Regions from separate parts of the Brenneria izadpanahii genome, predicted to be linked through region 3. Evidence: riboswitches for the same ligand, from Rfam matches in the RefSeq annotation. Region 3 holds a riboswitch; each other region holds the start of a gene.
The links. Region 3 has a riboswitch for thiamine pyrophosphate ahead of thiM (hydroxyethylthiazole kinase). Riboswitches for the same ligand answer to the same signal wherever they lie in the genome.

Region 1 (10,745 bases), 680 kb from region 3:
GCCCTATCGCGCTGTTGATCATCGTCTCGTCACGCTCCATCAACTCATTGATCTGGGCGCTGCTGCTGGTTTCGATACTCGGTCCCGGCATGATGGCCGGAACTATCGCCATCGCGCTGCGTTCCATTGGTTTTATTGGAAAACTGCTGTATGAAGCGATCGAAGAGATAGATGAAACGCAGGTCGAAGCCGTTATGGCGACCGGCGCCAGTCAGCTACAGGTCATTGACTACGCCATTGTCCCGCAGATTCTGCCCAGTCTGTTTGGCATTACCGTATTCCGCTGGGACATCAATATCCGCGAATCCGCCATTCTCGGCCTGGTGGGAGCCGGCGGCCTTGGCCTTAACCTTCAATCTTCGCTCAATATGCTGGCATGGCCGCAAATCACGATAATATTTCTGGTGATTCTGCTGACCGTCGTGGTGTCGGAATGGGTGTCGGCGGTGGTAAGAAAGGCCATAACCTGAACGGACGAAGCCTGAGGCGAAAAAAAAGCCAGCGGAAAGTTTCGCTGGCTGGTGAAATAGCACCATTACTCAGAATGTTTGTCTACCCGGAACCTGGTGTTATATCCAGTGGCGGTACTCTTCTTCCGACATATCTTCTATTTGCCACTGCGTAGCCTGCTGCAATAGTTCGATTCGCTGCCGCGCGGACACGCCGCGCAACCATTTGGCTTTGGTCGTAGAAAGATAGGTCTGATAGAACCGATACAATGATGAAACTTTCATAATCCACCTCCCCGCTTTCATTGAATGAAAGTATCAACGTAATATAAGGAAAGATAAATTGATGACTTTAGCGCCGGGAGTTCCTCTTTTATGTCTTCATCTCGTCTGCAACAACAGTTCATTCGCCTGTGGCAGCGCTATCAAGGGCAGACCACCGAAACGACGCTGCAAGAGCTGGCTGGGGTATTAAGCTGTTCTCGCCGCCATATCCGCTCGCTGCTCGGCGCCATGCAAAAACAAGGGTGGCTTATCTGGCAGGCGGAGGCCGGTCGGAGTAAGCGCTCACAACTGACCTTTATTTACACCGGGCTGGCGCTGCAGCAGCAGCGGGCCGAAGATCTGCTGGAGCAGGACCGCATCGACCAACTGGTACAACTGGTGGGCGATAAGGAAACCGTACGGCAGATGCTGCTTTCGCATCTTGGCCGCAGCTTTCGTCAGGGCAAACATATCCTGCGTATTCTTTATTATCGCCCGCTGCGCAATCTGCTGCCGGGCTCGGCGCTGCGCCGTTCGGAAATGCATATTGCCCGCCAGATATTCAGCGCGCTGACCAACATAAATGAGGAAAACGGGGAACTAAAACCCGATTTAGCCCATCACTGGCAAATGTTGTCGCCGCTGCACTGGCGGTTTTATCTGCGCCCTTCCATTCGTTTTCACCACGGACGGGAACTCACTATGGCGGATGTCATCACCTCGCTTACCCGGCTCACCGAATTCCCGCTGTTTTCGCATATTGAGAAGGTGACTTCCCCTATGCCGTTTGTGATTGATGTCCGCCTGAGCAGCCCCGACGACTGGTTGCCCTGGCTGCTCGGCAGCGTTCCGGCGATGATTCTGCCTGAGGAGTGGCGAACCCTGCCCGATTTCGCCAGGCAGCCTATCGGAACCGGTCCTTACGCGGTAACGCGCAACAACGATAATCAATTAAAAATCAAAGCGTTCGATGACTATTTCGGCTATCGGGCGCTGATTGACGAGGTCAACATCTGGGTTATTCCCGACGCAACCGAGATGTATCCCTGCTCCTTGCATCTGGAATCGGATGATTCATCTCATAACCAGTTGGAAAGCCGCATGGAGGAAGGCTGCTATTTCCTGCTGTTTGACACCCGCTCGGCGCAGGCTAGCCGGCTGGAGGTGCGCCGCTGGCTGTGCCAGATATTCAATCCGATCGCCCTGCTCCGTCATACGGATGTTTCGCATCAGCGCGACTGGTCGCCAGCCTACGGCCTGCTCCCGCGCTGGCATCACCGCGGCCATGTCGACGCCCAGGAGAAGCCCCAGGATCTGCGGCGCATTACCCTGACGCTCTACCGGGAACACCCTGAATATCAGGTAATTGGCGACCTTATGAAAAAGGTGCTGGCGGAACAAGGCGTGCAGCTCGAGTTACAGAGGGTCAGTTACGAAGAGTGGTATCGGGGCGAAGCGGAAAGCGATATCTGGCTGTGCAGCAACAACTGCTACCTGCCGCTGGAGTTCTCGCTGTTCGCCATATTTTACGAGCAACCGCTGATCCAGCATTGCCTTAATGAAGATCTGCATGAGGACGCCGGCCTGTGGCGCAGCAAAGCGCTGCCGATAGCGGAATGGAGTGAAAAACTTATCGGCAGTTGTCAGTTACATCCGCTGTTTCACAACTGGCTGCAACTTCAGGGGCAACGCAGTATGCGAGGCATCCGTATGAACACCCTGGGGTGGTTTGACTTTAAGTCCGCCTGGTTCGCGCCGCCGGAAAACTAAGCGTCTCACTTTCGCCGCCTGCCATAAGTCTTTACAATAGGGGCGTTCTCAACGGGGTGCGGAAAACGTTTAACGCCTACGCGACACGTTTTTCGCTGAGAAAATACCCGTCGAACCTGATCCGGTTAATACCGGCGAAGGGATTTGGGAGTGTTTATCGCTGACTCAAAGACCTTTGCCACCCTATGATGACAGGAGTGCAAAGTGTTAAATATCACATTACTCAAACAACCGTTATTCAAACGTTCAGCGTCAATCCTGCAAAAAATCCTTCCCTGCCTGTTGCTGGTGTCGGCTTCCTCATTCGCCAAACCGGCGCTTACGGTTTACACCTATGATTCTTTCGCTTCCGAATGGGGGCCTGGGCCGGTTATTAAAACGGCGTTTGAAAAAGAGTGCGGCTGCGAGCTGAATTTTGTCGCCCTGGAAGACGGCGCCTCGCTGCTGAACCGTCTGCGAATGGAAGGGAAGAACAGCAAAGCGGATATCATTCTGGGGTTGGATAACAACCTGTTGCAGGCGGCGGAACAGACCGGATTATTCGCCAAACACAATCTGGATGCCAAAGCCGTCGTTGATGTCCCCGGCGGCTGGGACAATACGACGTTCGTTCCCTATGACTATGGCTACTTCGCATTCGTCTATGACAAAAACCGCCTGAAAAATCCGCCCAAAAGCCTGCATGAACTGGTCGACAGTACGGAGCCGTGGAAAATAATTTATCAGGATCCGCGCACCAGCACGCCGGGATTAGGGCTGCTGCTATGGATGCAGAAAGTATATGGCGACCAGGCTCCGCAGGCATGGCAAAAACTGGCTAAAAAAACGGTTACCGTGACCAAAGGCTGGAGCGAAGCCTATGGATTATTCCTGAAAGGCGAGGCCGATCTGGTGCTCAGCTACACCACATCTCCGGCATACCACATCATTGAAGAGAAGAAAGACAACTACGCCGCGGCAAACTTTAGCGAAGGACATTATCTGCAAATCGAAGTCGCCGGGCAGTTGGCGACCAGCAAAAATCCGGCGCTGGCGCAACGCTTTATGCAGTTCATCCTGACGCCCGCCTTCCAACAGGCGATCCCGACCACCAACTGGATGTATCCGGCGATCAAAACCGATCTGCCGGCCGGATTCGCCAGTCTCGCCCTTCCTGAGAAAACCTTGCAATACAGCGCGCAGCAGGTTGCGGAACAGAGAAATAACTGGATCCAGGCATGGCAACAAGCCGTCAGCCGTTAAGCGCCGGAAGTTTGTGGCCGGGATTGCTGGCCACCCTACTGTTGATCGCGGTAGCTGCGCTGGCCTTCGGCGCATTGTGGCTACAGGCGCCGGAGAACCAGTGGCGAATGCTCTGGCATGACGGCTATCTGTGGCATGTTATCCGTTTTACTTTCTGGCAGGCGTTTTTGTCCGCCCTGCTGTCCACCATGCCGGCGATTTTCCTTGCCAGGGCGCTTTACCGCAGACGCTTTCCCGGTCATCGCCTGCTATTGCGCTTATGCGCCATGACGCTGGTGCTGCCGGTTCTGGTGGCGGTTTTCGGCCTGTTGAGCATATATGGCCGTCAGGGATGGCTGGCGCATCTGCTGGGGATCTTTGGCCTGCCATACCATTTTTCACCCTATGGGCTGCAGGGCATTCTGCTGGCGCATATTTTTTTCAACCTGCCGCTGGCGACCCGCCTGCTGCTGCAATCGCTGGAAAACATCGCCACCGAACAGCGTCAGTTGGCGGCCCAACTGGGGATGAACGGCTGGCAGCATTTTCGTATTGTCGAATGGCCCTGGCTGCGCAGGCAGATCCCGCCGGTCGCCGCGCTTATTTTCATGCTCTGTTTCGCCAGCTTTGCCACCGTGCTATCGCTGGGCGGCGGACCGCGGGCGACCACCATCGAACTGGCGATCTACCAGGCGCTGAGCTTTGATTACGACCCGTCGCGCGCCGCGTTGCTGGCGCTGATTCAGATGACGTGCTGTCTTGGGCTGGTGCTGCTGAGCCAGCGGCTAGGCCGAGTGCTGCCGGTCGGCAGCACTCAGCAACTGGCGTGGCGCAACCCGCAGGACAGCCTGTTCAGCCGGGTATGCGATACGCTGCTGATCGGCGCGGCATTACTGCTGATCGTGCCGCCGTTGCTGGCCGTCGTGGTAGACGGCGTCAACCGGTCTCTGTTCACGGTACTGCAACAGCCGGCGCTATGGAAAACCTTGTTTACCTCGCTGCGTATCGCGTTGGCGGCGGGCGTTATTTGCATCATCCTGACGATGATGCTGCTATGGAGCAGCCGGGAACTCAAGCTACGCCGCCAGCAGTTCTATGGTCAGTTGATGAACCTGAGCGGAATGCTGATCCTCGCCATGCCCGGCATTGTGCTGGCAACCGGTTTTTTCCTGTTGCTGAACAATACCGTGGGGTTGCCGGAATCGCCTTATGGGCTGGTGGTGATGACCAACGCGCTGATGGCGATCCCCTATGCGCTCAAAATACTGGAAAATCCCATGCTGGATGTCGCCGAACGCTATAATCGACTCTGCCTGTCGCTGGATCTACGCGGCTGGCAACGGCTGAAAATTATTGAGCTGCAAGCGCTGAAACAGCCGCTGGCCCAGGCGCTGGCGTTTGCCAGCGTGCTGTCCATCGGCGACTTTGGCGTTATCGCGCTATTCGGCAATGAGCAGTTCCGCACCTTGCCTTTTTACCTTTATCAGCAAATTGGAGCCTATCGCAGCGTCGATGGTGCCGTTACCGCACTGTTACTGATGCTGCTCTGCTTCACGCTGTTCACCCTGATTGAAAAACTGGCGGATCGCGATGATCTTTCTCGATAAACTGACCTATCTCTATCAAGATTTTCCCATGCGTTTTGATTTACGGGTCGAGCCTGGGGAACGCGTGGCGATTCTCGGCCCCAGCGGCGCGGGAAAAAGCACGCTCCTGAATCTGATAGCCGGTTTTCTGATGGCCGATAGCGGTGAATTGCGTCTGAACGGGAAAAATCACCGCGATACTCCGCCATCCAAGCGGCCGGTATCCATTCTGTTTCAGGAAAACAATCTCTTCCCCCATTTGACCATCGAGAAGAATATCGCGCTAGGGCTGAACCCCGGCCTGCGGCTTAATGACGAACAGCGGGAAACGCTGATAAAAATTGCCGATCGGGTCGGGTTAACCGAGCTGCTCCATCGCCTGCCGTCTCAGGTTTCAGGCGGTCAGCGGCAGCGCGCCGCGCTGGCCCGCTGTCTTGTTCGCCGTCAGCCTATTTTGCTGCTGGATGAACCGTTTTCCGCGCTCGATCCGGCCTTGCGCCAGGAGATGCTGCAACTGCTGGAAAAGGTCTGCGACGAACGTCGGCTCACGCTGCTGATGGTGTCGCACAATCTGGATGATGCGGAGTACATCGCCGACCGGGCGGTGACCGTTAATGAGGGCTGCATTATCGACAATCGCCCGCTGAATCAATCCGTTCGCCCGCGATAATAGACTATACTCTCAATAATTCGGGTTGCAGGAAGGCGGCCTGCGCGCACGCAACTTGAAGTATGGCGCGTCACTTCTGATTTTCGTTTGAATACGCGCCAAAAAGATAATCGAGAATTCAGAATGAAATAAAAACGCTATTTTTTGATATCAGCAAACCACACTCCACACCATATTGTGATCTATCCGGTTATTCTGGCAAAAACTTTAAATTGATGCGTGAAACACAACAAAAAATAAAATATGCTAACAAATAATCAATATAGGTAATCATGATTATCACCTGACATAATCATGAGATCATCATCACAAATAGCAGTAACAAAACCGCCGTCTTTAATTGGAAATAATAAGAACGTTTTTGATTTTATTCGTTATACCCAATAGATTTCACGATGCAGGACAAATCGTTGCCGTATTGAACAGAGCGAAGCATCAGTCCTTTACGAACCAGGCTCTGGATGGGGCGAGCGATAAAACCAACGCCGCTGCAACTTGCAACATAACGGGTATAAATCCATATTTCTAACCCTATTTTTCTATTGTCACATAGCAGCTAAAGCGATATCAATGTTGGCAGCAGAATAAATTATCACATAAAGTAAAATATCATTAACAAAAATTAAACATATTACTTTGATAGAGATTGATAATAAAAGATCTGTTTTTCTCTGATGTTATCTCTATTAGCAATAGCAAACATCAAATAATTAGCGTGCTATTGTTAATTTCCGCCCGAAATAAAGGGCAATCAGTTAACAGAATCGCCATCAATACGTTTGTTATCAATCTCAATCAAAGTCACCAATTTGATACGGAATATATTTCTCTCGGCATCCAATGCCGTAGAGGTGGAAGCAAAAGCCCAGGCAAGAGTACGCGATGCGTCAGTAGTCAGGTATTAGGCTCGTGGGTTCTTGCCGCCTTATTCAGGGAAAGCCCCTGGCAGATATATTGCTTAATTGGAGACCACCATGACCGTTGCACAAATTGATGATCTTGATTCCTTGGTTGCCCGGGTGAAAAAGGCCCAACTTATCTATGCCGATTATACGCAGGAGCAGGTGGATAACATCTTCCACGCCGCCGCGCTTGCCGCCGCCGCCGCCCGCATTCCGCTGGCGAAAATGGCAGTGGAAGAATCGGGTATGGGCGTAGTGGAAGATAAAGTGATTAAGAACCACTTCGCATCCGAATACATCTACAATACCTATAAAAACGAGAAAACCTGCGGCATCCTGTCTGAAGACGACGCCTACGGCACGATCAGGATCGCGGCTCCCGTCGGTCTGATCTGCGGCATCGTGCCTACCACCAATCCAACCTCTACCGCGATTTTCAAAGCGCTCATCAGCCTGAAAACGCGTAACGGCATTATCTTTTCGCCGCACCCGCGCGCGAAAAACTCCACCAACAAGGCGGTGGAAATCGTCCTGAAAGCGGCGATCGCCGCCGGCGCTCCGGAAGATATCATCGGCTGGATTACCGAACCGACCATTGAACTGACCAACCAGTTGATGCACCACCCCGACATCAACATGATTCTCGCCACCGGCGGACCAGGAATGGTCAAAGCCGCCTATAGCTCCGGCAAACCGGCGTTAGGCGTCGGTCCCGGCAACACGCCGGTAGTGGTGGATGAAAGCGCCGACGTCAAACGCTTCATCGCCTCTATTCTGATGTCAAAAACCTTCGATAACGGCATGATCTGTTCATCCGAACAATCCGCCATCGTCGTCAAGAGTATTTATGACGACGTTCGCGCCAACTTCCTCGATCAGGGCGGCTATATTCTGCAAGGCGATGAGCTGGCGGCCGTAGGAAGTGTCCTGAGAAAGAACGGCGGGTTAAATGCAGCTATCGTTGGCCAGTCCGCGGTGAAAATTGCCGAAATGGCCGGGATCAGCGTCCCACCGGATACCAAAGTGCTGATCGGCGAGGTTACCAAGGCGGACGAAACCGAACCTTTCGCGCACGAAAAACTGTCTCCCACGCTGGCGCTATACCGGGCGCAGAATTTTAGCGAGGCGGTCGATATCGCTGAAAAACTGCTCAATATGGAGGGTATCGGCCACACCAGCTGCTTGTATACCGATCAGGATAATCATGCCCATCGGGTGCTGTATTTCGGCGAACGGATGAAAACCTCCCGCGTGCTGATCAACTCGCCGACCTCTTACGGCGGTATTGGCGATCTGTACAACTTCAAGCTGGTGCCATCGCTGACGCTGGGCTGCGGCTCCTGGGGCGGCAACTCCGTCTCGGAAAACGTGGGGCCCAAGCATCTTCTCAATGTGAAAACCGTAGCCAAGCGAGCGGAAAATATGTTGTGGCATAAACTTCCAAAATCCATTTATTTCCGGCGCGGCTCGCTTCCCGTCGCGCTGGCAGAAGTCGTGCGCGACGGCGCCAAACGCGTCTTTATCGTGACCGACCGCTTCCTGTTCAATAATGGTTATGCCGATCAGGTGATCTCGCGTCTGAAACAACAGGGCGTCGCCACTGAAGTGTTCTTTGAAGTAGAGGCGGACCCGACGCTAAGCATTGTCCGCAAGGGAACCGAGCAGGTTAATGCGTTCAACCCTGACGTCATTATCGCGCTGGGCGGCGGTTCGCCGATGGATGCCGCCAAGCTGATGTGGGTTATGTATGAACATCCGGAAACCCGCTTCGAAGATCTGGCGCTGCGCTTTATGGACATCCGCAAACGTGTCCACACGTTCCCGAAAATGGGGATAAAAGCGCGGATGATCTGCATTCCCACCACCTCAGGCACCGGTTCCGAAGTCACGCCGTTTGCGGTGGTGACCGACGATGCCTCCGGAGTGAAATATCCGCTGGCGGACTATGCGCTAACCCCGGATATGGCGATCGTGGACGCCGATCTGGTCATGAGTATGCCTAAATCGCTGTGCGCATTCGGTGGCCTGGATGCGATCACTCACGCAACGGAAGCCTATGTGTCGGTGCTGGCCAATGAATTCAGCGACGGCCAGGCACTGCAGGCGCTGAAACTGCTGCATGGCTATCTGGTCGCCAGCTATCAGGAAGGGGCAAAAAATCCGGTTGCCCGCGAACGGGTTCACAACGCGGCGTCCATCGCCGGCATCGCTTTCGCCAATGCCTTCCTGGGCGTGTGCCATTCCATGGCGCATAAGCTGGGTTCCGAATTCCATATTCCGCACGGACTGGCCAACGCCATGCTGATCTGTAATGTCATTCGCTATAACGCGACCGATAAACCGACCAAGCAGACGACATTCAGCCAATACGGCTATCCGCAGGCTCGCAAACGCTACGCGGAAATTGCTGATTATCTTGCCCTCAGCGCTCCTGGCGACGACGTGGGACAGAAAATCGACAAACTGCTGGCCTGGCTGGAAGAAACCAAAGCGGCGCTGGACGTTCCAGCCAGCATTCGCGATTTCGGCGTGCAGGAAGCGGATTTTCTGGCCAAGGTCGATAAGCTGTCCGAAGACGCGTTCGACGACCAGTGTACCGGAGCCAACCCGCGTTATCCGCTGATCTCCGAACTGAAGCAGATCCTGTTGGATACCTACTACGGCCGCGCCTATAGCAATACCCCCGCCGCATCTAAGCAGGCCGATGGGCCTAAAGCCACCACCAATGGCAAAAAGGGGAAAGCAAAGAACTGACGACGACCAAGTAGGCTGACCGCTAACCCTGGAGGGCTCACATGCTGAAAAAGCATTGAGCCCTCGTCCGGCGAATACGGCAGGAATGGACAGACGCCAATCAGTCTGGATATTCATGCCGTTCCGTCTTACTGCAAATTCCAGCCGCAAGATGAGGAATATATTTACCCGCCAGCGCCGTCCAATCGGCTTCCAGCCAAAGTAAAAACCCGCCTACGCCTCGTTTGAGAACTTGCCTATTCCGATCTTTTTCCCTCTGACAGGTAACGGGAAATACTCAGATTCGCCTCAGCTTCCGGACGCCACGTGCGGATCTTCAAAGAAATAATCCTGCACCGTCTCCGGTTTATTTTTAATGGCGCCGACCTGATGCAGGAACTGGCCAAGCTGCAGCGTATTGCGCGGCGTAACGGTAAACTTCGTCTCCGGGCTCTTGAGAATGCTGAGCAACAGTTGACGATCGATTTTAGACTTTGTGATGTTGATAAAGGCGTCGGCCGCCGCATCAGGATTGTTGGCGGCAAGATCCGCCGCTTCCGCAATGGCGTTCACGAAAGCGCGATAGGTGCGGGGGTTTTCCTTGCGGAACTTTTCCGTGGAATACAGCACCACTGGAGAAGAGGGGCCGCCGGAAACATCGTAGGAGTTAAGCACGATGTGCGCATTGGGGTTGCCGGCCAGTTCCTGTTCCTGGAACGGCGCATTGCCGAAATGCGCCGTGATTTCCGTACCGCCGCTAATAATGGCGGCGGTCGCGTCCGGATGGGGCACGGCTACCTGTAACTTATCGAGACGGTTATATTCCTTATCCCCCATAGCTTTGCGGACGCCTGTTGCAGGAAACGCGATTGCACCGATACGCTGATGGCCGGCACGGCAATACGGTCTTTATCGGTAAAATCGGCAATGGTTTTTATATTTGGGTTAGTGCTGATCAGATAGTAAGGGAAATTCCCAGTCGCCACGACGGCGCGGACATTCTGACGGCCCTTGGTGCGATCCCAGATGGTAAACAAAGGCCCGATTCCGGCGCCGGCAATGTCAACCGAACCGGAGAGCAGCGCGTCATTCACGGCCGAGCCGCCGGAAAGTTGCAGATATTCCACCTTGATATCCAGCCCTTCGGCCT
Region 2 (10,745 bases), 1.8 Mb from region 3:
GCGGAAAAACCCGGCGGAAGTAATCCATGCCCACTTTTCGCTGATGCTCCCCGGTTACCAGCAGCAGATTATCGAAGCCCAGTCTCTTGATGGCCGCGCATTCACGCAAGATCTCTTCATCATCCAGCGTTTTGCGTTTGATGTGGTTGCTCATGGAGAAACCGCAGTAGGTACAGTCGTTCGAGCATAGATTGGAAAGGTATAACGGCACGTAGAAACCCACCGTATTGCCGAATCGCTGACGAGTGAGCTGCTTCGCGCGCTGCGCCATCGCTTCCAGATAAGGGGCGGCGGCGGGGGAGATCAACGCCATAAAGTCTTCCCGGTCTGGCCGCGCCGCATTGAGCGCTCGTTCAACCTCATAGGCGGTTTTGCTGTTGATCCTTAGGGTAAGGTCATCCCAGTCGAGTCGCTGCCAGACGGTTTGAAAGTCGTTTTCCATCAGATAGCTCCTTCGGTCTGCGAGTTCAGAAAACCGGTCAGCGGGCTGGTGGCGCTGGCGATGTACCGCTTGCTCCCCAGACCGGCCTGATTCGCCAGGTCGCCGGCTTCCACCGCGATCCTGAAAGCCTGCGCCATCTTTACCGGATCGCGGGCGACGGCGATGGCGGTATTGACCAGTACGGCATCCGCTCCCATTTCCAATGCCTCTGCGGCATGGCTGGGCGCGCCGATCCCGGCGTCCACCACCACGGGAACGCGGGCTTGTTCGATGATGATGCGCAGGAAATCGCGGGTTTGCAGCCCCTGATTAGAGCCAATCGGCGCCCCCAACGGCATAACGGCGGCGCATCCCGCCTCTTCCAGCCGCTTGCACAGCACTGGATCCGCCCCGCAATAGGGCAATACGACGAAACCCTCTTTGACCAATCGTTCGGCGGCTTTCAAGGTTTCAAGCGGATCGGGGAGCAGATATTTCATATCCGGATGAATTTCCAGCTTCACCCAGTGTGTGCCCAGGGCTTCACGCGCCAGTTGAGCGGCGAACACCGCTTCCTCGGCGGTCTTGGCGCCGGAGGTGTTCGGCAGTAGTTTAATGCCTAACTGGCGTAGCGGAGCAAGGATCGCATCGTTGCCGCCTTTCAGGTCAACGCGCTTCATGGCCATAGTGACCAGTTGTGAACCGGAGGCGTGCAGTGCGGCCAGCATGATCTCCGGCGTGGCGAATTTTCCGGTGCCGGTCAGCAGCCGGGATGTAAAAGTCGTATCGGCAATTTGCAGCATGTCATCCTCCCGCGATTGCCTGAAAAAGCAAAATATCATCCCCGTCCTGTAGCCGATGCCGGGCCCAGGCCTCACGCGGGATAATGGTTTGATTGATGGCCAGCGCCGTACCGGGTTCCAGGCGGTTAACCTGCGTCAGCAGGGTTTCAACCGTCAGGGTATCCTCCAGTTCGATAGTCTGGTCGTTCAAGGTAATTTTCATGCAAACTCTCCACAGACCGGACAATGGGGCGATCGGGCGAGTTGCAGGGTGTTCCAGCTTTGCTGTTTGCCATCGAACAGCCGTAGCTTTCCGCTTAACGGCGAGGGGATGCCGGACAGCAGCTTGATGGCCTCCAGCGCCTGTAGCGAGCCGATCGTTCCGACGATCGGGCCGAGCACGCCCGCCGTTCGGCAGTTACGCTGCGGTTCCGCCGCATCGGGATAGAGGCAGGCGTAACAGCCCTGATGGTAAGGCGGCGTCAGCACCAGCAACTGTCCGCTGAAGCCGACGGCGCTGCCGCTGACCAGCGGCTTACCCGCGCGGATGCAGGCGGCGTTAACGGCGTGGCGGGTTTCCATATTGTCGCTGCAATCCAGCACCACATCGGCGTGCTTGACCGCTTGAGACAGCGCTTCGCCGCCGAGCCTCTCCGTCAGGGCGACGATCTCCGCGTTCGGGTTTAATGCCCGCAGGCGTTGTTGCGCCAGCTCTGCCTTGGGTTTATCGATATCGGCGGTGCGGTAAAGAATTTGCCGCTGCAGATTGGTAAGGTGCAGTCTGTCGTCATCCGCCAGCAGCAATGTGCCGACGCCGGCGGCGGCCAGATACATGGACGCGGGAGCGCCCAGTCCGCCCAGTCCCACCAGTAACACGCTGGCGGATTTGAGCCTTTCCTGGCCTTCGGGACCGATGTCTTCCAGCAGCAGCTGACGGCTGTAGCGTAGAAACTCTTGATCGGTTAGCACGTTACACCTCCCGCTCTTCAATCATATTGAGCAGCGTCGCGGTGGCCTGACGCCAGTCCGGCGCCCGGGTGATCGCGCTGACCACGGCAATGCTGCCCACGCCGGTGGCCAGGACGGATGGAACTTTGTCGATACTGATGCCGCCGATGGCGACGGTCGGGAAGCGCCCCTCAAGCTCGGCCACGTGGCGCGTCAGTTCAGCGAGGCCCTGCGGCGCGGAAGGCATCTCTTTGGTTTGCGTGGGGAAGATATGCCCCAGTGCGATATACGACGGATTGATGGCGATCGCGCGCGCCAGTTCCGCATCGTCGTGGGTGGATACGCCGAGGCGCAGGCCGGCATGCTTAATGGCGGCGAGGTCGGCCGTATCCAGATCCTCCTGTCCCAGATGAACGCCATAGGCCTGGTGCTTTACCGCCAGCCGCCAGTAGTCATTGATAAACAACCGCGCCTGGTAATGACGGCCTAATGCGATAGCCTGGATAACGTCCTGTTCGACCTGTTGATCGGTTCGATCTTTAATGCGTAATTGGATCGTTTTGACGCCCTCGCCGAGCAGGCGTTCAATCCAGGTTACGCTATCCACCACCGGATAGAGGCCGAGCCGCTGCTCGGTGGGAGCAAAGGGCGCGGCTATCTGAGACGATGACGCTGTGCGAGATAAGGTCATTTGCTCTCCTCCGTTTGCAGGCTGGTGACGCTGTGATAAAGCTCGCCGCCGCGGGAGCGGAACGCTTCCGACATTTGCGCCATGCCTACTTCGATCGGTTTGGCTTCGGCTTCCTGCTTCGCCGCGTAATCACGAACCTCTTGCGAAATTTTCATCGAACAGAACTTCGGTCCGCACATGGAGCAGAAGTGGGCAACCTTGCCGGACTCCTGCGGCAGCGTGGCATCGTGATAGGCGCGGGCGGTTTCGGGATCGAGCGACAGATTGAACTGATCTTCCCAGCGGAACTCGAAGCGCGCTTTGGACATGGCGTTATCGCGGATTTGCGCGCCGGGGTGGCCTTTAGCCAGATCGGCGGCATGGGCGGCGATTTTGTAGGTAATCAGCCCCTGCTTAACGTCTTCTTTGTCAGGCAGTCCGAGGTGCTCTTTAGGCGTGACGTAACAGAGCATGGCGCAGCCGAACCAGCCGATCATCGCCGCGCCGATGCCTGAGGTGAAATGGTCGTAACCGGGAGCGATATCGGTGGTCAGCGGCCCCAGCGTATAAAACGGCGCCTCATGGCAGTGCTCCAGCTCTTCGGTCATGTTGCGGCGGATCATCTGCATCGGCACATGGCCGGGGCCTTCGATCATCACCTGTACATCGTATTCCCAGGCAATTTTGGTCAGTTCGCCCAGCGTATACAATTCGGCAAACTGCGCTTCATCGTTGGCGTCCTGAATAGAGCCGGGACGCAGCCCATCCCCCAGCGACAGGGCAACGTCATAGGCTGCGCAAATTTCGCAGATATCGCGGAAATGCTCATACAGGAAGCTCTCTTTGTGGTGCGACAGGCACCATTTCGCCATGATTGAGCCGCCACGGGAGACGATGCCGGTCAGCCGTTTAGCGGTCATGGGGACGTAGCGCAGCAGCACGCCGGCGTGGATGGTGAAGTAATCAACGCCTTGTTCCGCCTGCTCCAGCAAAGTATCGCGGAACATTTCCCAATTTAGGTTTTCCGCCACGCCGTTAACTTTTTCCAGCGCCTGATAGATAGGTACGGTGCCAATCGGCACCGGGCTGTTGCGCAGAATCCACTCGCGGGTTTCATGAATATAACGCCCGGTGGAGAGATCCATTACGGTATCCGCTCCCCAGCGGGTGGACCACACCAGCTTTTCGACCTCTTCTTCGATGGAGGAGGTCACGGCGGAATTGCCGATGTTGGCGTTCACTTTCACCAGAAAGTTACGGCCGATGATCATCGGTTCGGATTCCGGGTGGTTAATGTTGGACGGAATGATGGCGCGGCCGGCCGCCACCTCCTGGCGTACAAACTCGGGGGTGATGTTCTCCGGTAAATTGGCGCCGAAGCTCTGGCCGGGATGCTGCTGACGCAGCACCTCGCCGCGAATGCGTTCGCGCCCCATGTTTTCGCGTATCGCGATGAATTCCATTTCCGGAGTGATGACGCCCTGACGGGCATAGTGCAGTTGGGTCACGCATTTTCCCGCTTTGGCGCGGAGCGGGCGGGGTAAGTGTTCGAAACGAAGATGGTCAAGACCGGCATCCGCCAGCCGCCGTTGGGTAAAGTCGGAACTGGCGCCGGGCAGGGTTTCCGTATCGCCGCGCTCGGCAATCCAACTTGTTCGCAGCCGGTTTAAGCCGACATGCACATTGGGATGTAAAGCCGGGTCGCCGTATGGGCCGGCGGTGTCATAAACGGGAATGGATTCATTGGCGACGTACTGCGGGTTATCTTTATTGCCGCCGATCAGCGTCGGGCTAAGCTGGATCTCGCGCATTGGGACGCGGATATCCTCACGTGAACCGGAGAGGTAAATACGCCGGGAATTGGGAAATGCCATGCCCTGCAACGTATCAATAAATTGCTGGGCGGCGGCGCGCTGCTGGCGGCGGCTGGTTTTTGGCGAATGGGGACGTGGTTTTTCTGTAGACATAGCAAGTTCCTGTAATGAGTAAAGGGAAAATTGCTTGTCTGGAGTTCGGAGGGAGTAATAACCGATTTGAATGCCGGAGAATAAACACGCTGCTGAATAATTGCGTTTGAACCGGACACATTACTCTTGTTCCCTTCGCGGGTCTTAACCCGATCAGGTTCCGCGGATCCCGAATTAACGGTCTCAGCCTGTGTGTTTCCATTGCCGGTTAAAAACCGGGAAAGGGAAACTCGCTAGGCACTCCGACAAGATAGCCCCACTATTAGCGGGCTGATTACAACAATGACACTGTAGGACGACAACCGGGACATGTCAAAGACTGCTTGTCTGGTCTGCGAGGAAACGCGGCGTTTTACTCATCAGACCGAGACTTTCAGCAGGAGGATGATAGGTTTATGATTGATCTCGTTATGGATTATCGCAAACCAGCCGGATCATTCTATCTTCCAGCGTAAAGCGTTCTTCCAGCGCTTCTCCAACGTTGGAGAGCGCTTGCTGGAATGCCATACAGTTGTCATGATCGACCGACGCCGCCAGATGGCGATCATAGAAGTCCATGATCTGTTGCGTATTGTCTTGTAAAGCGCAATCAAGCTTTGCAGACTGCGACAGCTTTTGTTCGCTTAGGGACGCGGCTTCCTGCAATATCCTTTCATACGCATGAAAGTGACCGGTTGAAAGATAATCGACCAGATTCTGGTGGAAGTCGTCCAGCGCCTTTTCATCAAGGCGTGTGTATGTGTCTTTGTTGGGCTTGATGCCAATCAGATGGTAGTAAGTAATCAGGAGCTGTTTACGCGCTTGTAGCCACTGGTCGATTAACGCATTATTGCCACCGACAAGTTCAGTCAGGCTTTGTAACTGGTTTAGCATTATTGGCTCCATGAATGGTAAAAATTAGCCGTTATTTATCAAGTTATCTAAATCATTCTAAATGGTAAAGAGCCAGTTAAGTGATAGTGGGGCAATAGAACGATATGGAACAAACGTTAAAAGGTGACGAAACAGGATGGTGGGTCGTCAGTCACTCGAATCAAATATGGCTTCCTCAGGGAGAATTACCGCAGGGAACGGCGGAAAATTGGTCGCTGCAAGGGGAGATCGCACGCCGGATCGGCGAATGGCAGGGGCAAACTGTATGGCTGGTTTGTAAGAACCGGGACGTCGGCATGGGCTCTGTGCGCCAACTTATCGATCAGGACGCCGGGCTTTTTCAAATGGCCGGACGGGGCGTGCAACTGGCGGAGTTTTATCGCGCCCATAAGTTTTGCGGCTACTGCGGCCATGAAATGGTACGCAGTAAAACCGAACTGGCCTGCCTGTGCCAGCACTGCAAGGAGCGTTATTACCCGCAGATTGCGCCGTGCATTATCGTGGCGATCCGCCGGGGGGATGAAATTTTACTGGCGCAGCATAATCGTCACCGTGGAAATATGTATACGGTGCTGGCCGGTTTCGTCGAGGTGGGCGAGACGCTGGAACAGACGGTGGCCCGCGAAGTGATGGAAGAGAGCCGTATTCAGATTAAGAACCTGCGTTATATCAGTTCTCAACCCTGGCCTTTCCCGCACTCCCTGATGATGGCTTTTATGGCCGACTATGCGGGGGGCGAAGTTCAACACGATCCTTCGGAATTGCGTGATGCAGGCTGGTTCCGCTATGACCGCCTTCCGCTGTTGCCGCCGCCGGGCACGGTGGCCCGCCGGTTGATTGAGGACACGGTGGCGCTGTGTCGCGCTTATCATGAGGATGGTAACGAACGTGTTACAATCGGCGGCGCAACTATGCGCCGGGATGACGACTAAAGGAAAAATAGATGACTGATCTGAAAAACGATCGCTACCTGCGGGCTTTGCTGCGCCAGCCCGTCGATGTAACGCCGGTGTGGATGATGCGTCAGGCGGGGCGTTATTTGCCGGAATATAAGGCGACGCGCGCCCAGGCCGGGGATTTCATGTCGCTATGCAAAAATGCGGAGCTGGCTTGCGAAGTCACGCTACAGCCTTTGCGGCGTTACGATCTTGATGCGGCGATCCTGTTTTCAGATATTCTGACCATTCCCGATGCGATGGGGCTGGGGCTCTATTTTGAAGCGGGCGAAGGTCCGCGCTTTCAGACCCCGATCGCCAGTCACGCCGATGTCGTTAACCTGCCGGTTCCCGATCCGGAACAAGAGTTGGCGTATGTGATGAATGCGGTGCGCACCATCCGTAAGAATCTTGCCGGCGCGGTGCCGCTGATCGGTTTTTCCGGTAGCCCCTGGACATTAGCCACCTATATGGTTGAGGGCGGCAGCAGTAAGGCGTTTACCATCATCAAAAAGATGATGTTCGCGCAACCGAAAACGCTGCATTTGTTGCTGGATAAACTGGCGGACAGCGTCATCCTTTATCTGAACGCGCAGATCCGCGCCGGGGCTCAGGCGGTCATGGTGTTTGATACCTGGGGCGGGGTGCTGAGCGGTCGTGATTATCGCGAGTTTTCCCTGCATTACATGCATAAAATCGTCGATGGCCTGCAACGCGAAAACGAAGGTCGGCGCGTGCCCGTCACCCTGTTTACCAAAGGGGGAGGGCAGTGGCTGGATGCGATGGCGCAAACCGGCTGCGATGCGCTGGGCGTAGATTGGACGATCGATATTGCCGAGGCGCGCCGCGCCGTCGGCGATAAAGTCGCGCTGCAGGGAAACATGGATCCTTCCATGCTTTATGCGCCGCCGGCCAGGATTGAGCAGGAAGTCGCATCTATTCTGGCTGGGTACGGACAGGGAAGCGGACACGTATTTAATCTCGGCCACGGTATTCATCAGGATGTGCCCCCTGAGCATGCGGGCGTATTCGTTGACGCCGTGCATGCGTTATCCCGCGCCTATCATTCATAGGGAGGACGTGTGATTGATACCCAACAGTTGCGCGCGGAGCAACTGACGCGCGCCGCAGAAATTATCCGCTATGACGATTTACCCTTTGATCAGCCGACGTTTATTGCCGGCGCCGACGTGGGGTTTGAACAGGACGGCGCGGTGACCCGAGCGGCCATTGCCTTGATGCGCTACCCGTCGCTGGAACTGGTGGAGTATAAAATTGCGCGTATCGGCACGACGATGCCGTATATTCCCGGTTTTCTATCTTTCCGGGAGTGTCCGGGCTTAATGGCCGCCTGGGCGCAGCTTGAGCGCAAGCCGGACTTGTTATTCGTCGACGGGCATGGTATTTCGCATCCTCGCCGGCTTGGCGTCGCCAGCCATTTCGGCCTTTTGGTGGATGTACCGACGATTGGCGTGGCGAAACGCCGCCTGTGCGGGCATTTCGAGCGATTGGCGGATGACGTCGGCAGCCGGCAGCCGTTGCTGGATAAAGGCGAACAGATTGGCTGGGTGTGGCGCAGCAAAGCGCGTTGTAATCCGCTGTTTGTGGCGACCGGTCATCGCGTCGGCATGGATACGGCATTGCTGTGGGTGCAGCGTTGCATGCGCGGCTATCGTCTGCCCGAACCCACTCGCTGGGCTGACGCGGTGGCGTCTAACCGCCCTGCTTTTCAGCGTTGGCAGCAACGGATGTTGCGATAGCTCCCGTTACAAAAACTTTAGGAATTCAGGCATAGGGCGCGGCGCTAATTTCAGGTACACTGCCGCGCATAGTCTATAGTGAGCATAGAGATGTTACGTAACCCGATTCATTTGCGTTTGGAAAAGCTAGGAAGCTGGCAGCATGTTACTTTTATGGCATGCCTTTGCGAACGTATGTATCCAAACTATCATGAGTTTTGTCAGCAAACCGGGTTCGGCGACGCTATGGTTTATCGCCGTATTCTCGATCTGGTTTGGGAAACGTTGGTGGTTAAAGATGCCAAAGTCAATTTTGATAACCAACTGGAAAAATTAGAAGAAGCGATTCCCGCCGCTGATGACTATGATATATATGGTGTCTATCCGGCAATTGATGCTTGTATTGCTCTAGGCGAACTGATTCACTCCCGTTTGAGCGGAGAGACGCTGGAGCATGCGATTGCCGTCAGTGAAACGTCGATCCGTACGGTTGCTATGTTGGAAATGACGCAGGCCGGTAAAGAAATGACCGATGATGAACTGAAAGTCTTACCGGCGATCGAAGACGAATGGGACATCCAATGGGAGATTTTTCGCCTGCTGGCTGTCAGCGAAGAGCGTGACATTGAGTTGATTAAAGGGCTTCGCGCCGATTTGCGCGAAGCCGGAAGTAGTAACATTGGGATAAATTTAAGCCAATAACACGATAAAACGTGATTTAAGGCCTGAATTGATATGTCTTAAGGCTTCACATCCGCACCCTGTCTGGTCTACATTTGGGGGGCGTAATAAAGTGGCTGTCGGTGCGTGTATGCAGGAGAGTGCTGTCATGGCATATCCGTCGCACTCGATGCTTAGCAAGCGATAAACACACTGTAAGGATAACTTATGAATAAGACTCAACTGATTGATGTAATTGCGGACAAAGCTGATCTTTCAAAAGTACAAGCAAAAGCTGCTCTGGAATCAACTCTGGCGGCAATTACAGAGTCTCTGAAAGAAGGTGATGCAGTACAATTAGTTGGTTTTGGTACGTTTAAAGTAAACCATCGTAACGAGCGCACTGGCCGCAACCCGCAAACCGGTAAAGAAATCAAAATCGCTGCCGCCAATGTGCCAGCATTTGTTTCTGGCAAGGCTCTGAAAGACGCTGTTAAATAAGCCAATGCCGGTTAAGAGTTTAAGCAGGGGGGCGGATTCGCCCCTTTTGCTTTTATTGCGCCGGCTCGTCATTGGCGCAGCGATATTTTCAATTGTGGCCTGTAGCGGCCATACCCCCCCTTCGGCGGTTTTCGCCAGCGGCTACATTTCCGACAGCGGGATTGTTCGTCTGTGGCGGAAAGATGACGCTCAGCAAGATACCATCAGGCTGATATCGGTTTATAACCCGTTTCAGGGCGATGGCACGGTCGTGACCCGTTATTTGTATCAGCAGGGTAATGTGCGTGAAATCAAAAGAACCCTGGAAGCCCGGAAAGATGATACCCAGATACGTTTCGCGGAAGACGGCGCCGTCAGCTTTATGCAACGCCAGTTGGCTGAGCGACGCGAGTCAATCTCCGATGACGATATTGCGCTCTATCAGTGGGATGCCCAAAGGGCGCGGGAATTGAGCGATGTCCTTCAGGCAGGGAATGTCATATTAAGGCAGGGAGCGTTGCAGGGCGATCAGGTCACTACCTGCGATGGTTCGCGCATCAGGCCCGATTTTGACCAATCTTCACAGGATTGGATTGCCCAAAAGAGACAACAGCTTACCGGTCCGCTGAGCATTGCATGGCTGGAAGCATCGGAAGGGACGCAGTTGCTGCTGGTCGATCGGGGCGATTTTTGCCGCTGGGACGCTGAAGCAAACAGGCTGTAGATCGGATCCTGTCTTAACGGCTCAGGCGCGGCGGCGATTTCATCTTGATATTTTGCGCGGCGCATAAAAAAACCCGGATTTCTCCGGGCTTGTCGATCCGTTAGGCTTGTTCCCGCTCAATTGCGCGATAGCCAATATCCTTCCGGCAGAAACATCCCCGCCATTGAATTTCCGCCGCTAACTGATAGGCCCGTTTCTGAGCATCGGCTACCGTTCTGCCTAGTGCCGTCACGCACAGTACGCGTCCGCCGCTGGTTACGACATTCTCGCCGTCTATCCTGGTTCCCGCGTGGAAGACTTTACCATCTTCAATATCCTGCTGCGGTAAACCAGAAATGACGTCTCCCGTGTGATAATCGCCGGGGTATCCGCCCGATGCCAGCACGACACCTAATGAAGGACGCTCATCCCACTCGGAGTCTGTTTCGTCCAATCTGCCGTCGCAGGCCGCCAGGCACAATTCGATCAGGTCGGAACGCAGACGAAGCATGATGGGCTGCGTTTCGGGATCGCCGAAGCGGCAGTTGAATTCAATCACCTTTGGTT
Region 3 (10,745 bases):
TCGTGACGCTGGTGCGTTTTGACGTCGCCTATCATGGCGCGTTCAAGTGCAATCTCCGCCGTATCGAAGATTACCCCAATCTTTCGAACTACCTGCGCGAACTGTATCAATGGCCCGGCGTGAAAGAGACCGTCAATATCGGGCATATTAAGGCCGGTTATTATGGCATCCGATGGCTGAACCCTACCGGTATCGTGCCATTAGGTCCGGCGGCGGATTTCGAACGGCCGCACGATCGCAAACGGCTTGGCGCTTCCCGCGTAGCGCTCAAACGCTGATTAGTTCAATCACGCCGGCAATAGGCCTACTTTTTGTGGGCCGTCTGCTGCATTTTTCATTCATTAGCGTTAGAATTCCCCGCCTTTACTGCTCCCATCGGGAGCAGCCTGACTTGTAATCAGAATCGAGAGACATCATGTTTAAACCGGAACTGCTTTCTCCGGCCGGAACGCTGAAAAATATGCGTTACGCCTTCGCCTATGGCGCAGACGCTATTTATGCCGGCCAACCACGCTACAGCCTGCGGGTGCGCAACAACGAATTCAACCATCAGACGCTGGCGCAGGCCATCAATGAAGCGCATGAGCTGGGTAAAAAATTCTATGTGGTGGTCAATATCGCGCCGCATAACGCCAAGCTGAAAACCTTCCTGCGCGACCTGCAACCGGTGATAGACATGGGGCCGGATGCGCTGATTATGTCCGATCCGGGGCTGATCATGCTGGTACGGGAAAACTTCCCGCAGATGCCGATCCACCTTTCCGTTCAGGCTAACGCGGTTAACTGGGCGACGGTGAAGTTCTGGCAACAGATGGGGCTGAGCCGCGTCATTCTGTCCCGCGAGCTATCGCTGGAAGAGATTGCCGAAATCCGCAGCAAAGTGCCGGATATGGAACTGGAGATCTTCGTGCACGGCGCGCTCTGCATGGCATATTCCGGCCGTTGCCTGCTGTCCGGCTACATCAACAAACGCGATCCCAATCAGGGAACCTGCACCAACGCTTGCCGCTGGGAATACAAGGTACAGGAAGGGAAAGAAGACGAAGCCGGCAATATCGTTCATCTGCATGAGCCTATCGCGGTGAAAAACGTTGAGCCTACGCTGGGCATCGGCGCGCCGACCGATAAGGTCTTTATGCTGGAAGAGAGCCAGCGGCCCGGCGAATACATGAGCGCCTTCGAAGACGAACACGGCACTTACATCATGAACTCGCGCGATCTGCGCGCCATTCAGCACGTGGAACGTCTGACGCAGATGCAGATTCATTCGCTGAAGATTGAGGGCCGCACCAAGTCATTCTACTACTGCGCGCGCACCGCGCAGGTCTACCGCCGCGCCATTGACGACGCCGCCGCCGGTAAGCCCTTTGACCCGACCCTGCTGGAAACGCTGGAAGGGTTGGCCCACCGCGGTTATACCGAAGGTTTCCTGCGTCGCCATGTGCATGAGGATTATCAGAACTACGACTACGGCTATTCCGTGTCCGACCGTCAGCAGTTCGTCGGCGAATTCACCGGCGCGCGGCGCGACGGACTGGCGGAAGTCGCGGTGAAAAACAAATTCTCCTGCGGCGACAGCGTGGAAATGATGACGCCCAAAGGCAATGTTCAATTCACCATCGAAGCGATGCAAAACGCCAAAGGGCAAGCGGCGGATGTCGCGCCAGGCAACGGGCATATCGTCTATTTGCCGGTGCCGGAAGATATCGAGCTGGAATATGCGCTGTTATTGCGCAATCTGCCGAACGCCGCCACCACCCGAAATCCAAACGCGGCCTAATCCCGGTTAGACATTAATGCCGAACGTTTAAGGAGCGAGATAACAGAGCAAGCGCGAAGAGAGGCAATTTCATCGTCGCGTTTCTCTTAAAGATCAAACTTAAGCGGGCGGCATTAGGCTACGAGGCTAGGGCCAGCGGCTGGAAAATGCCGGATACAGACACAAAGATTGGTGTCTTTAGACAAATATTAGAATCAGATCACATCAATGACTGCGCCTTAAAGTTAGTATTGTGTGGCTGAGAAAATGTAGAACGAAAAATAAGCGTAGTGATACTACTAGGAACCACCTCCTTGGCCAGCTCAATCTCCCTTGAGCTGGCTTTTTCTTTTTTCAACGCGCCCCGATTGCGATCCGCCCATAACCCTCCGCTCATGTGCCAGCCGCGGCCATTCGCCGAATCTTCTGATTTCAATCCCTGTTTTTACTGACTAATTGTATTTACTGAGTATTATTAGAGTGCATTCCCCCTACGACATGTAACAGATTGTTGATAAAACTTGTTATTTTCCGAGAGGAAGCCAATATCTCTCCCCTGTCGTCGCGGGTCTGCCATTAAGGCCTATTAAATTTGAAACACCTAATTGGGAGAACTCCATGGATCAAACCCCTGCTACGCTGCTCATTCTGAATGGAAAAAACACCGATAATGATCAGCTCCGTCAGGCCATTGGAGAGTGGCGCAAGGATGGAAATGTACTGCATGTCAGAGTGACCTGGGAGTCTGGCGATGCACGCCGTTACGTGAAAGAAGCGGTACGACTGAACGTCGATAACGTCATCGCCGCCGGAGGGGACGGCACGATCAACGAAGTCGCCGGCGCGCTGGCGGAACAGCCCGAAGCGGTTCGTCCCTGTATGGGGATCATCCCGCTGGGAACCGCCAATGACTTCGCCACCGGCTGCCAGATCCCCATCGACCTGCATAACGCTTTGGCGCTGGCGATCAAGGGACGGGCAACCGCTATCGATTTAGCCAAAGTGAATGATGAACACTACTTCATCAACATGGCGACGGGCGGATTCGCCACCCGTATTACCACGGAAACTCCGGCGAAAATGAAAGCGGCGCTGGGCGGCGCATCCTATGTTTTAAACGCGCTGCTGCGCATGGATATGCTGCAATCCGAACGCTGTGAAATCCGCGGCCCGGATTTTGACTGGTCAGGGGATACCTGGGTTGTTGCGATCGGCAATGGCCGTCAGGCCGGCGGCGGTCAGCGCCTTTGCCCGGATGCGCTGGTAAACGACGGTCTGCTGGATCTTAGCATCCTGTCGGCGCAAGAGCTGCTGCCCAATATGTTGCAAGCCTGGTTTACCGGCACCGAAAATCCCAACATGATTTCAGCCGCCCTGCCCTGGTTGGAAATTACCGCGCCGAATGACATGACGTTTAATCTGGATGGCGAACCGTTTAAAGCCAAACGGTTTCTGATTGAAGTGGTTCCGGCTGCCATTTATTGCCGTCTGCCGCCGCAGTGCCCATTACTGGGATGATCCGGCAACCCATCGCCGGATATGCGATGCGCCCGGCGAATGGCCGGGCTGGGGCTGCCGGGAGATTATTCGCGCTTCAGGCGGTTGCTGTTCGCCAGATACAGCGTAATCACCAGCAACAGAATGGCGGCGGCGTAAATCAGCGTATCAAGCGGATTTTTATGATCGACGATAATCAGCCGGATAATCGCCGTGATGCCGATATAAACGAAATAACGTAACGGGAAATGATATCCCGACTGAAAATACTTCACGATCAAGGCGATAAACTCAAAATACAGAAAGTAAATTACAATACTTTCAATCAATTGATAGGATGAATCCTTCTCATTGGTAATCAGCAATACCTGCGCTAAATGGTAGGTCTCTTTCCCCAGAAAAATCACCAGAATAATAGCCAATATCAGCAATCCAATATTGAGTATCGTCTGAAGTCCTTTTGAAACCATAATGCTGCGCGTTGAAGCCGCCATACTTATTCCCTCACATCCAATTAAATCTGTCGCCTTAGCGTTTACAGGTTACCACCCTTATCCATCATCAGGGAGACAACCTGCTTATTTGTAAGCAAAATTACCCGCGACAACATATTCCCGAACAGCCGGCCCTTCATTTCGCGAGCCGGCGGCGTTGACACTTCACCCGCCGCCGGCGATAACAACGCCGCGCCGCGGTTGCGTCAACCGCAGATTCCGATATTTCATTTTTCCCCTCGCCAGGCAAAGCGTTCCGCCGCATCGCCCCCCGCAGACGGAACAACCCCGGAGGCGCTCACAAAACGCGGTTAATTTGCGGCACAAAATGGCATTTATCGGCGATCGCATCTATTGTTTCTTCTGTGATCGTCAGGATTTCATTCATCCTGCCTTAACGACTTCAATCAAATCATCGCTTTTCATTAACGCCGTGACCATTTTTCACCTGTCATCCTGGGGCAGATAGAGGTCGTAAAGGCTACCACCTCAGAATAACAAGCGAAATTACCTGAGACGGCGATAAGGAAAAGCCAAACCAGGAGCTAATCATGACTGATATTGCACAGTTATTAGGTGAGGAAGCGGAAGATCTACTGCAACACCGCTGTACCACAATCCCTGTTGAAAACCTCTACCTGCCGGGCGCCGACTTTGTCGATCGGGTGATGATCGATAACAACCGCCCCAACAGCGTACTGCGTTCAATGCAGACGCTGTTCAACCACGGCCGACTGGCCGGCACCGGCTATCTGTCAATCTTACCGGTCGATCAGGGGGTCGAGCACTCCGCCGGCGCGTCTTTCGCCGCCAATCCGCTCTATTTCGATCCTAAAAATATCGTTGAACTGGCGATCGAGGCAGGCTGTAACTGCGTGGCGTCCACCTATGGCGTACTGGCCGCGGTTTCGCGCCGCTACGCGCACAAAATCCCGTTTCTGGTCAAGCTCAACCACAACGAAACCCTGAGCTATCCGACCCAGTACGACCAAACGCTGTACGCCAGCGTTGAGCAGGCGTTCAATCTGGGGGCAGTCGCCGTGGGCGCCACCATTTATTTTGGCTCTGAGCAGTCGCGCCGCCAGATTGAAGAGATCTCCAGCGCATTCGAACGCGCTCACGAGTTGGGCATGGTCACCGTGCTGTGGGCCTATCTGCGCAATCCGGCCTTCAAAAAAGACGGCGTAGACTACCATTCCAGCGCCGATCTCACCGGCCAGGCCAACCACATTGCCGCCACCATCGGCGCCGATATCGTGAAGCAGAAAATGGCGGAAAACAACGGCGGCTACCGCGCCATCAAATTCGGCTATACCGACGATCGCGTCTACGACAAACTGACCACCGATCACCCGATCGATCTGGTTCGTTACCAGTTGGCCAACTGCTATATGGGCCGCGCCGGGCTCATTAACTCCGGCGGCGCCGCCGGCAATAACGATCTACAGGAATCCGTGCGTACCGCGGTGATCAATAAGCGCGCCGGCGGCATGGGCCTGATTCTCGGCCGCAAGGCATTCAAAAAATCAATGAAAGAAGGCGTGGCGCTGATCAACGCCGTGCAGGATACCTATCTTGATAAAAGTATAACCATCGCGTAATCCGTCAGGGATTGTCCGGCCGGCGGATTTTGCCGCTGCCGGGCAATCCCGTACGATAAAATTCAGGCTTGCGCCGTAATACCGCGCGCTTAAGGATCGAGTTATCTTTAGCGGCCCCGGCGCGCGGCTTCCTGCGAAAACCTCTCCGCCGTGTTGCCCCTAGTGAGCCGCATCAGGTTAACGCCGCGCGCTCTTCCCCCGAACTTACCACCAGGCATGAAAATGGTGCACCGGGCCAATCCCCTGCCCGACTTCCAGCGTATCGGCCTGCTCAAGCGCCTGTTGCAGATAATTTTTCGCCGCCGCGACCGTCGCCGGCCAATCAGCATAACGCGGCCGCAGGGCCGCCAGCGCCGCGGAGAGCGTGCAGCCGGTGCCATGCGTATGGCGGGTATCGACGCGCGGAGAGGTGAAGCGCTGCGGCGCCTGTCCCTGAAGGAACAGCCAGTCCGGGCTTTCATCCTCGCTTAAATGTCCGCCTTTCATCAATACCGCCTGACAGCCCATACCCAGCAGTTCCTGCCCCTGAGCGCGCATCTCCCGCTCATTGCCGGCCGGCGGACAGTCAAGCAGGGCAGCCGCTTCCGGTAAGTTAGGGGTAATCAGGGAGACATTAGGCAACAGCAACCGCCGAATCGACTCCACCGCGTCGGGCGATAACAGCGGATCGCCGCTTTTTGCCAGCATGACCGTATCCAGCACCACATAAGGTACGGCGTAGTGACGCAGACGCTCCGCCACCACGTCGACGATATCCGCCTGCGCCAGCATGCCGATCTTGGCGCTGTCGATACGCACGTCGCTCAGCACGGAATCCAACTGGGCCGCCACGAACGCCGGTTCAATCCGGTAAACAGACTGCACGCCGCGGGTATTCTGCGCCACCAGCGCGGTGATCACCGACGCGCCGTACGCCTCCAGCGCGGAGAACGTTTTTAAATCGGCCTGGATCCCCGCCCCGCCGCTGGGGTCGGTGCCGGCGATGGTTAATGCATTAATACGTTGTTTCATAACAGATCCTCCCCGCGCAGACAGTACAGCCGATCGAGAAAGGCCGGAATAAAGCCGCCCGGCCCCTGAGACTGCATGGCGGCCTGTTCTCCCGCCCGCGCCATAACGCGACAGGCCGTCGCCACATGTTGCAAACGGTCGCCCTCCAGCGCGCAGAAAGCGGCGACCACCGCGGATAACGCGCAACCGGTGCCCACCACGCGGGTCATGATTTTATCCCCGCCGCTGATCGCCCAGTCGCGGGAACCGTCCGTTACGTAGTCCACTTCGCCCGTCACCGCGACCACCGTAGAGAGACGATGAGCCAATTCGCGCGCGGCGGGCAGCGCGGTAAACGAGTCGTTGGCGCTGTCGACGCCGCGCCCCTGCGCGCTCAGCCCGGACAACGCCATGATTTCGGAAGCGTTTCCCCGAATGGCCGCCGGATTTAATTGCAGCAGTTCACGGGCGAATTCGGTACGAAACGTCAGCCCGCCGACCGCAACCGGATCGAGCACCCAGGGCGTACCGGAGCGATTGGCGCCGTTAACCGCCGCCAGCATGGCGTCGGCGCGATGGCGCTCCAGCGTTCCGACATTAATCAGCAGCGCATCGGCCAATGCGCTGAACTGCGCGGCTTCGGCGGGATCCACCACCATCGCGGGCGAAGCATTGAGCGCCAGTAAAACGTTAGCGGTAAATGATTGCACCACATCGTTGGTCAGACAGTGCACTAAAGGAGACAACGCATGGAATTGCGTTAACGACGCCGCCGCATGGGCGGCCGGTAAATCGACAGGTCGAGTGTTCATCATTCCCCCAACCGGCGTTTAAGAAGGCGGTAACCGGTTGGTTGGCATACCGGGACTTCCCTACGCTGGCATTATCCAGTTCAGGTCAACGGGTATTTCTCAGCCTTCACAAAGAAGGGCACCCCGAGTCGTTGAAAAATCATCAGATTTTACAGCAGGCATACGGCCTCGCCTCAGACAGAATACTGCCCGTCTAATGAGTTGTAAATGCAGGGCTGGAGTAACGGCGTTCGATCAAACGCCGGGACGCTGATTTCCCCCTGGACGCAGCGTCGCCAGCAGAAGCTGAAAACAGGATTCGATCAAATGCGGCAGAGGCTGAGGGCCGCGCATCAACGCCACGGTTCGCGTCAGCGCGGGTTGCTGTAATTGCACCACCGTCAGCTCCGCGTCCTGTAAATGCGTGGTGTAAAGTTGCGGCAGGATGGCCACCGCCAGTTTCGAGCGCACCAGTCCATACAGGGTTTCGATGTAATCGACCTGATAGCGGGTGCGCAGCGTAAGCCGGTTGCTCTCCGCCATCGCCGCGACCAGCCGCTGGATATTGCCTTTGGAAAATACCACGACATCGCGTCCCGTCAGCAGTTTCCACGGCAAATGCGCCGACTGCGCCAGAACGTCATCGCGGTGCAGGACGGCGACAAAGGGATCTTCCTGCAGGGAAAACACCTTTAACTCCGGCGGAACGGCGCTATCCAATGCGCCGATACCAAAATCGATTTGTCCTTTCAGCAATTGGGCGGTAAGCGAGTCATTGGTTTGATCGTGAAATTCCACTTTCAGGCGCGGAAACTGCTGCGCCAGCTTCGCCGGGATATCAGGAAACAGCAGAGAGCTAACGGAAGGAACCAGACCGATACGCACGGTGCCGTCGCCCCCGGCCTCGACAATCCGCCGCATATCCTGAAATGACCGCTGCGCGACGCTGAGCACCCTTTCCGCATGCGGCAGAATAGCCGCGCCAAGCTCCGTCAGGGTCACGGATGAAGCCGTGCGGTTAACCAGCTTGCCCCCAAGCACCGTTTCTATTTGCCGCAGCGCGCTGCTTAACGCCGGCTGGCTGATGGCGAGACGGTTGGCGGTTTCGGTAAAGTGACGCAGTTGCGCCAGCGTCACAAAATACTGCAACTGTTTTAAAGAAAGCGCGGGCAGGCGCAGCCAGGGTTCTGTCATGGTTCTGTTCGCTGTCGATATTTGCTTCAGGATAACCCTTTCTTATCAGGCGATAAATTTATTCAGCTAGGCAAACGTTTGCTACGTGCCTAGAGTATCGTCATTATTTGTTTGCCGGATAGTATTTATTCATGAGCGTTACAGCAGACACGCGCCGACGCGCGGTACTGGCCGCCAGGGGAGAATGCCCCTTCGATCTGTTGCTGACCCAGGCCAGGGTTGTCGATATGGCGACCGGGGAGATCCGCGATGCGGACGTCGGGATTGTCGGGGAACTGATCGCCAGCGTTCATCCGCGCGGCAGCCGCACTGACGCCGGGGAAATTCACGATCTTGCGAAGGCGTATCTCTCGCCCGGCTTGATGGACACCCACGTACATCTTGAAAGTTCGCACCTGCCGCCGGCGCGCTACGCCGAGATCGTACTGGCGCAAGGCACCACCGCGGTGTTTTGGGATCCGCATGAACTGGCCAATGTACTGGGCGTTGAAGGGGTGCGCTATGCCGTTGCCGCCAGCCGCGGCCTGCCGCTGCAGGTGATGGTCGCCGCGCCGTCGAGCGTGCCCTCCACGCCCGGACTGGAGATGTCCGGCGCCGACTTCGCCGGCGAAGAGATGGCGGTCATGCTCGGCTGGCCTGAGGTATCCGGCGTGGCGGAAGTGATGGACATGCACGGCGTACTACACGGCAGCGAACGCATGATGGAAATTCTTCATGCCGGCCTTGCCAGCGGTAAACTGATTGAAGGCCATGCGCGCGGTCTGCACGGCGCAGATTTACAGGCTTATCTGGCGGCGGGCGTCACTTCCGATCATGAACTGACTTCCGCCGACGACGCGCTGGAAAAGCTGCGCGCCGGGTTAACCCTCGAAATACGCGGTTCTCATCCCTATCTGTTGCCTGATATCGTCGCGGCGCTGAAAACCCTGCCGCATCTGTCGTCGCAAATTACCGTCTGCACCGATGATGTTCCGCCCGACATGCTGTTGGAAAAAGGCGGCGTTATCGCCCTGCTCAACTTGCTGATTGAACACGGCTTGCCGGCGATGGATGCGCTGCGATTCGCCACGCTGAACGCGGCGATTCGGCTGCGTCGCAACGATCTTGGTTTGATCGCCGCCGGCCGGCGCGCGGATCTGGTGGTTTTCGACTCGCTGGAGAAACTTCAGGCGCGGCGGGTTTACGTCGCCGGCAAGCTTACCGCCGACAACGGCGCCATGCTAAACGGCATCAGCGGCCCGGAAAACGTACTTCCTCCGCGCGATACCCTGCGTCTTGCGCCGGTGACGGATAATGATTTTATTATGCGCATCGCCACGCTGCGCCACGGCGTTGCCCGCCTGCGGCATATCCGCGGGGCGCGCTTTACCCAATGGGGAGAAAAAGAAGTCGAAGTGCGCGATGGCAAGGTGCGATTGCCGGACGGCTTCAGCCTGATCTGGGTACGGCATCGCCACGGCCGTCACGCGGCGCAGCCGCAGATGGCCTTGCTGGAAGGCTGGGGCGAACTGCGCGGCGCCATTGCCACCAGCTACTCGCACGATTCGCATAACCTGGTGGTTCTGGGGCGCGATCCTGTTGACATGGCGCTGGCGGCAAATCGTCTGATCGACAGCGGCGGCGGCATGGCGCTGGCCAGGAATGGCGACATCATCGCGCACGTGGCGATGCCGATAGCCGGTATGCTGTCCGATCTGCCGGCGGCGGAGCTGGCCGCTCAGTTTCGTCAATTGCGTGAACGCAGTAACGATATCGCCGACTGGGAGCCGCCCTACCGCGTGTTTAAGGCCATTGAGGGAACCTGCCTTGCCTGCAACGCAGGCCCGCATCTGACCGATCTTGGCCTGACGGACGGCGCCACGCGACAGATTATCGACCCGCTTATCGACTGGCGGGAAATTCCAGACCAACCACAACACTAAATAGAAGAGCAACAGGAGAGCCGGATAATGGCCGATAATACCGTTAACACGCCAGCGCCAGGGAGCTGGTTAGAACGCCGTTTCGCGTTGTACTCCCGCGGCAGTACGGCAAAAACAGAATGTCTGGCCGGCGTCACCGGCTTTCTTGCCGCCGCTTACCTGCTGGTGGTGATCCCCGGATTGCTGGCCGTCGGCGGCATAGACAAAGGCGCCGCCACCACCGGCACCATTCTGGTCTTTGTGGCCGGGACGCTCCTGATGGCGTTTTACGCCAACCTGCCGTTTATCGTCGGGCCGGGCATTGGCGGCTCGGTGCTGGTCGGCGTGACGCTGGCCGGAAGCGAAGGCATCGGCTGGCAAATTGGCCTCGGCATCGCCTGCTGGTCCGGGATTTTATTCTTTCTGCTAACGAAATTCGGCCTGCGCGAAGTGGTGACGCGCTCCGTTCCGCAATCCATTAAGCTGGGATTAACCGCGTCTATCGGCCTGTTTGTGGC

Region 1: it holds a riboswitch for thiamine pyrophosphate, as region 3 does, so the genes downstream of both, thiB (thiamine ABC transporter substrate binding subunit) here and thiM (hydroxyethylthiazole kinase) in region 3, are expected to answer to the same signal.
Region 2: it holds a riboswitch for thiamine pyrophosphate, as region 3 does, so the genes downstream of both, thiC (phosphomethylpyrimidine synthase ThiC) here and thiM (hydroxyethylthiazole kinase) in region 3, are expected to answer to the same signal.

Annotation. Positions count from the first base shown of each region.
Region 1 covers NZ_CP050854.1:774,908-785,652, reverse strand. Annotated here, with positions in the region: gene phnE (phosphonate ABC transporter, permease protein PhnE) at 1-470, shown strand, start outside; gene sgrT (glucose uptake inhibitor SgrT) at 570-734, opposite strand; gene sgrR (HTH-type transcriptional regulator SgrR) at 825-2,483, shown strand; TPP riboswitch at 2,526-2,644, shown strand; gene thiB (thiamine ABC transporter substrate binding subunit) at 2,739-3,725, shown strand; gene thiP (thiamine/thiamine pyrophosphate ABC transporter permease ThiP) at 3,701-5,311, shown strand; gene thiQ (thiamine ABC transporter ATP-binding protein ThiQ) at 5,295-5,960, shown strand; gene adhE (bifunctional acetaldehyde-CoA/alcohol dehydrogenase) at 6,935-9,616, shown strand; partial or broken gene HC231_RS03455 (ABC transporter substrate-binding protein) at 9,905-10,745, opposite strand, start outside.
Region 2 covers NZ_CP050854.1:4,978,981-4,989,725, reverse strand. Annotated here, with positions in the region: gene thiH (2-iminoacetate synthase ThiH) at 1-442, opposite strand, end outside; gene HC231_RS22335 (thiazole synthase) at 442-1,224, opposite strand; gene thiS (sulfur carrier protein ThiS) at 1,226-1,426, opposite strand; gene HC231_RS22325 (HesA/MoeB/ThiF family protein) at 1,423-2,172, opposite strand; gene thiE (thiamine phosphate synthase) at 2,174-2,842, opposite strand; gene thiC (phosphomethylpyrimidine synthase ThiC) at 2,839-4,788, opposite strand; TPP riboswitch at 4,902-5,043, opposite strand; gene rsd (sigma D regulator) at 5,197-5,661, opposite strand; gene nudC (NAD(+) diphosphatase) at 5,766-6,593, shown strand; gene hemE (uroporphyrinogen decarboxylase) at 6,605-7,669, shown strand; gene nfi (deoxyribonuclease V) at 7,679-8,356, shown strand; gene HC231_RS22290 (YjaG family protein) at 8,447-9,037, shown strand; gene hupA (nucleoid-associated protein HU-alpha) at 9,224-9,496, shown strand; gene HC231_RS22280 (DUF1481 domain-containing protein) at 9,501-10,199, shown strand; gene purD (phosphoribosylamine--glycine ligase) at 10,300-10,745, opposite strand, start outside.
Region 3 covers NZ_CP050854.1:1,454,149-1,464,893, reverse strand. Annotated here, with positions in the region: gene HC231_RS06540 (glutathione S-transferase family protein) at 1-278, shown strand, start outside; gene trhP (prephenate-dependent tRNA uridine(34) hydroxylase TrhP) at 416-1,780, shown strand; gene yegS (lipid kinase YegS) at 2,378-3,277, shown strand; gene psiE (phosphate-starvation-inducible protein PsiE) at 3,343-3,750, opposite strand; gene fbaB (class I fructose-bisphosphate aldolase) at 4,302-5,351, shown strand; gene thiD (bifunctional hydroxymethylpyrimidine kinase/phosphomethylpyrimidine kinase) at 5,556-6,362, opposite strand; gene thiM (hydroxyethylthiazole kinase) at 6,359-7,153, opposite strand; TPP riboswitch at 7,194-7,289, opposite strand; gene HC231_RS06505 (LysR family transcriptional regulator) at 7,388-8,326, opposite strand; gene HC231_RS06500 (adenine deaminase) at 8,458-10,248, shown strand; gene HC231_RS06495 (NCS2 family permease) at 10,276-10,745, shown strand, end outside.